DNA from 2 places in the Limnohabitans sp. TEGF004 genome. Region 1 is predicted to be linked to the other one. Evidence: predicted binding sites of a transcription regulator. Region 1 holds the regulator's gene; the other holds the start of a gene.
The links. The regulator FNR, encoded in region 1, switches genes on or off when oxygen is low (the NO sensors DNR and NnrR bind a similar motif). The targets are predictions, from matches to a motif close to TTGATNNNNATCAA.

Region 1 (2,394 bases):
CTCTAGCGTGCGCTCAAAGGTTTCTGGCGTTTGCATGGGCAAGCCGTAAATCAAATCGACGTTGACCGATTCAAAGCCAAGCTCACGCGATGCAGCCACCAAGTCAAACACTTGCTCTGCAGGCTGAATGCGGTGCACCGCTTTTTGCACGGCAGGCTCAAAGTCTTGCACGCCAAAGCTCAGGCGGTTAAAGCCCAGCTCCGCTAAGTGGGCCAAGCGTTCGCGCGTGACCGTGCGTGGGTCAATCTCGACCGAGTATTCACCGCCGGGCGCAAACTGAAAATTGCGGCGCAGCATGGCCATGAGTTGCGCCAACTCTGCATCGCTCAAAAACGTAGGGCTGCCGCCACCGAGGTGAAGCTGCGACACCACTTGGCCTTGGCCCAAATGCACGATGTTCAGGTCCACCTCACGCTCAAGGTAGCGCAAATACTCCGCGCCACGCTCGTGGTGTTTGGTGATGATCTTGTTACAGGCGCAGTAGTAGCACAGTGACTCGCAAAACGGGATGTGCACATACAGCGACAAGGGGTAGGCTTTGGCACCCACACCATCGCGGCGTTGCTCTAACGCTTGCAAATAGTCAGCTTCACCAAACGCCTCGACAAATCGGTCTGCCGTGGGATACGAGGTGTAACGGGGCCCCGCCACGTCATAGCGCTGCAAAAGTTCTGGATTGAGGACAAGAGAATGCATAAGTTCACACCTAAATTTGCGCTCCATAATAGGCGTGCAGGCACAGCAAAAAGTTGACCTGCATCAACACAAACGACTGTCAGACCCTATGAATTCCACCAGTATCAAAGTCGCCTGTTCTAACTGCAATTTGCGCGAGCTCTGCATGCCTTTAGGCTTGAACGAGAGCGAGATGGAGCGTGTGGACGAAGTGGTGGCCACACGCCGCAAAGTGGCACGTGGTGACAACCTGTTCAGACAGGGTGACAAGTTCAACGCGCTGTACGCCATTCGCACGGGCTTCTTCAAAACACGCATCTCCGCTGAAGATGGCCGCGACCAAGTGACAGGTTTTCAAATGGCCGGTGAAATCATCGGTTTGGATGGCATCGTGAGCGACCACCACACCTGCGATGCCGTGGCACTGGAAGACGCCGAAGTGTGCGTGATGCCGTTTGATCGCATTGAAGAGCTGTCTCGTGAAATCACATCCTTGCAGCGACATGTCCACAAAATCATGAGTCGAGAAATCGTGCGTGAAAACGGTGTGATGTTGCTGCTGGGCAGCATGCGTGCCGAAGAGCGTCTCGCAGCGTTCTTGCTGAACTTGGTGCAGCGCCTGCACGCCAGAGGGTTCTCTCAGTCTGAACTAATTTTGCGCATGACGCGCGAAGAGATTGGCAGCTACCTTGGGCTCAAGCTCGAAACGGTGAGCCGCACGTTTTCAAAGTTTGTAGAAGACGGTGTCGTGGAAGTCAAACAACGCCATGTGCGCATTTTGAACGCCGATGCGCTCAAGCTCATCGTGAACGCACAAAGCTGCCAGCCAATTTAAACAGCGACAGGGTCGCAACACACCTCTTGCTTGGGGCAGCCATCTGGTCGTTCTGTTGGCACCATTGGGCAACGGTTCATCTCAAACGGCGACACTGACAGCAAGGTGGTCAATGCGCTGGAGGCTGCTGTGACCATCCAGAAAACAAAAAACGACAAGGTATACACACCTTGTCGCGAAAGCTCAATAGGCTGGCCAAACCATTGCATATCTTGCGGGTCTACAAACGCAAACACCAGCATTTCCAAAACACCTGCTACTAAAAAAGCAGGCCATGCAATCCACATCATTCGCTGAGCCAACATTCTGATTCTCCTAAACAGGAATGAGTTCAGTCTAGGCTCGAATGACAGCGCCAAGTCATGGGGTTTTCGCGGGGGTCTCTTGCTTGGCTGACTCAGCTTTGGGCGTCACCACATGGTTACGCGCCTGCATGGCGGGTGCCAGCTGCATGTCTTTTTCTGCCGCCAAGGTTTTGTTGATGTCTAAGCCTCGGCGGTAATAGTCGTCGGCCACCACGGGGTCTGGCACGCGAATGGCAATCGCCAACGTGATGAATCCCGCCACAATGACCGCAGCAGGGCCCGCGATGATGAGCCAAACGTGACCATATTGCCACCATGCTTTGGTATCAGTTGTTTCTTGTTTCATGATGCATTACCTAGGAACGATGAACACAGATTTTTCGACCACAAACTCATCGGTACCCAAGGCCTGAACTTCAAACATGATTTTGTGTGAACCACCCTCGACAGAACCATAAGGCACATCGGCACGCAACACAATCCAACGGGCTTGGGCGGGGTCCACCATGACTTCGGTATCGGTCGTGATTTTCAAACCTGGCAAACCTTTGACTGACAAGCGGTAAGTCTGAATGCTCT
Region 2 (2,394 bases), 120 kb from region 1:
ATGGTGGCTTCGACCGAAGGTTCGCCCACGATGATTTTTTGAAAACGACGCTCTAAAGCTGCATCTTTTTCGATGTACTTGCGGTATTCATCCAAGGTGGTCGCGCCCACGCAGTGCAGCTCGCCACGCGCCAAAGCGGGTTTGAGCATGTTGCCTGCGTCCATCGCGCCTTCGGCCTTGCCAGCACCCACCATGGTGTGGAGCTCGTCGATGAACACAATGGTTTGGCCTTCGTCTTGCGCCAATTCTTTGAGCACACTTTTCAAGCGCTCTTCAAACTCACCACGGTATTTCGCGCCGGCCAGCAATGAGGCCATGTCGAGCGACAACACGCGTTTGCCTTTGAGCGAATCAGGCACCTCGCCTGCCACGATGCGCTGTGCCAAGCCCTCGACAATCGCGGTCTTGCCCACGCCTGGCTCACCGATGAGCACGGGGTTGTTTTTGCTGCGACGTTGCAGCACTTGAATGGCACGGCGAATTTCATCGTCACGGCCAATCACGGGATCGAGCTTGCCAAGCCGCGCACGCTCAGTCAGGTCCATGCAGTATTTTTTGAGCGATTCGCGTTGGCCTTCGCTCTCGGCGTTGTCCACTTTTTGGCCACCGCGCACGGCTGTGACCGCGGCCTCTAGCGATTTACGATTTAGGCCGTTTTGCGTGGCGAGCTTGCCCCAGTTGCCTTTGTTGTCGCACATGGCCAACAAGAACAATTCGCTGGCTACAAACTGGTCGCCGCGTTTGATGGCTTCTTTTTCAGCGGCCTGAATCAAGGACACGGTGTCGCGCCCCACTTGCACCTGCTCTTGGCCTTCGACTTTGGGCAATCGGTTCATCGCGTCTTCGGCTGAGGACAGCAAGCCCGACACATTGGCACCCGCGCGCTGCAACAGGGATTTAGGGCCATCGTCTTGGCGCAGCATGGCGACCAACACATGGGACGGCTCGATGTAGGCGTGGTCGCCCCCGAGGGCGAGCGACTGGGCATCGCCCAAAGCTTCTTGAAACTTGGTGGTGAGTTTGTCAATACGCATGGAAACTCCGAGTTATTTGTTGAATTAGTCAGTATTTGAGGCTACTGGCCGCTATTTCAAGTGGGCCTAGAACAGTCGGCTTTGACGTGGATCAAAGCACCGCAGATTCAACCATTCGCCCACGCCTTTGTCCGTGCGGTGGCGCACACCGTTAAGGCGCGACGGTATTGCTGGCTTGTATGCCCCAACGAGCCAAGGCTTGGTCGTCACTCACACGGGCATCGACCCAGCGTGCGCCTTCGGGCGTGACTTCTTTTTTCCAAAATGGCGCTTGGGTTTTGAGGTAGTCCATCAAAAACTCGCAAGCCTTGAAGCTCTCGCCGCGGTGGGCAGAGGTCACCGCCACGAAGACGATTTGATCTTCTGGGTGCAACAAACCCACGCGGTGGATCACACGCGCAGCAAAGATGTCAAAGCGTTTCTTGGCTTCGTCCATCATGGCCGAGATGGACTTCTCGGTCATGCCGGGGTAATGCTCTAGCTCCATGCTGGCGACCGAGCTGCCGTCATTGCGCTCGCGCACTGTACCTAAAAACGAGCACACCGCCCCCACCCGCGCATCGCCCGTACGCAAGGCGGCAAGCTCTTGGCTCACATCAAAGTCTTGGGTTTGGATGCTGACGGTGAAGGACATGGTTTGCCTTCTGCGTTAACCGCCGGTGACGGGCGGGAAGAAGGCCACTTCGCAGCCTTCGCTCAACATAGCCGTGTCTTCGCACAGATCTTGGTTTAAGGCCATGCGCACGGCGCGGCCATGGGCCAGCACTTCGGCGTAAGCGCCACCGCGAGCAATCAGTTCATCACGCAAAGCTTTGAGCGTGGCGGCTTGTGTGCTCACGCTTTCGCTGCCCTGCCCAATGGCTTCGCGAATGGACGCAAAGTACTTGAGGTTCACGCTGTAGGTCACGCTCATGCCAGCCACTCCGCAAAGGAAATAAAGCGAACGGTATCGCCTTTGGCAATGGTTTGACCAGCAGGGTTATCCACCACGCCATCGCCCCACACCGCCGAGGTGAGCACACCGGAGCTTTGGTTCGGGAACAAATCGAGACCACCTTGGGCATTGCGTTTGACACGCAAAAACTCGCGGCGTTTGTCAGCCCGGGGCCAATCGAAGTGCGCTGTTATTTCAGTGCGTGCGATGTCGGTCTTCGTGACGCCTTGCAGAGCCAACACAAACGGACGCACCAACAACAAGAAGGTGACAAAGCTGGACACTGGGTTGCCGGGCAAGCCCATGAAGTGGCAGTCATCACTATCAGCATCACGGTTCACCTTGCCATAGGCAAAGGGTTTGCCAGGTTTGATGGCCAGTTGCCACAGGTTCAATTCGCCCAAGCTTTCCACAGCAGGTTTGATG

Region 2: the regulator FNR is predicted to act here: its motif matches at 1,116-1,129, upstream of clpB (ATP-dependent chaperone ClpB).

The regions. Positions count from the first base shown of each region.
Region 1 is NZ_AP027056.1:766,672-769,065, reverse strand. Features, by position in the region: gene hemN (oxygen-independent coproporphyrinogen III oxidase) at 1-696, opposite strand, end outside; gene fnr (fumarate/nitrate reduction transcriptional regulator Fnr) at 773-1,510, shown strand; gene LINBF2_RS03840 (hypothetical protein) at 1,507-1,815, opposite strand; gene LINBF2_RS03835 (FixH family protein) at 1,871-2,161, opposite strand; gene ccoG (cytochrome c oxidase accessory protein CcoG) at 2,168-2,394, opposite strand, start outside.
Region 2 is NZ_AP027056.1:883,031-885,424, reverse strand. Features, by position in the region: gene clpB (ATP-dependent chaperone ClpB) at 1-1,034, opposite strand, end outside; gene moaE (molybdopterin synthase catalytic subunit MoaE) at 1,186-1,668, opposite strand; gene moaD (molybdopterin converting factor subunit 1) at 1,684-1,947, opposite strand; gene glp (gephyrin-like molybdotransferase Glp) at 1,944-2,394, opposite strand, start outside.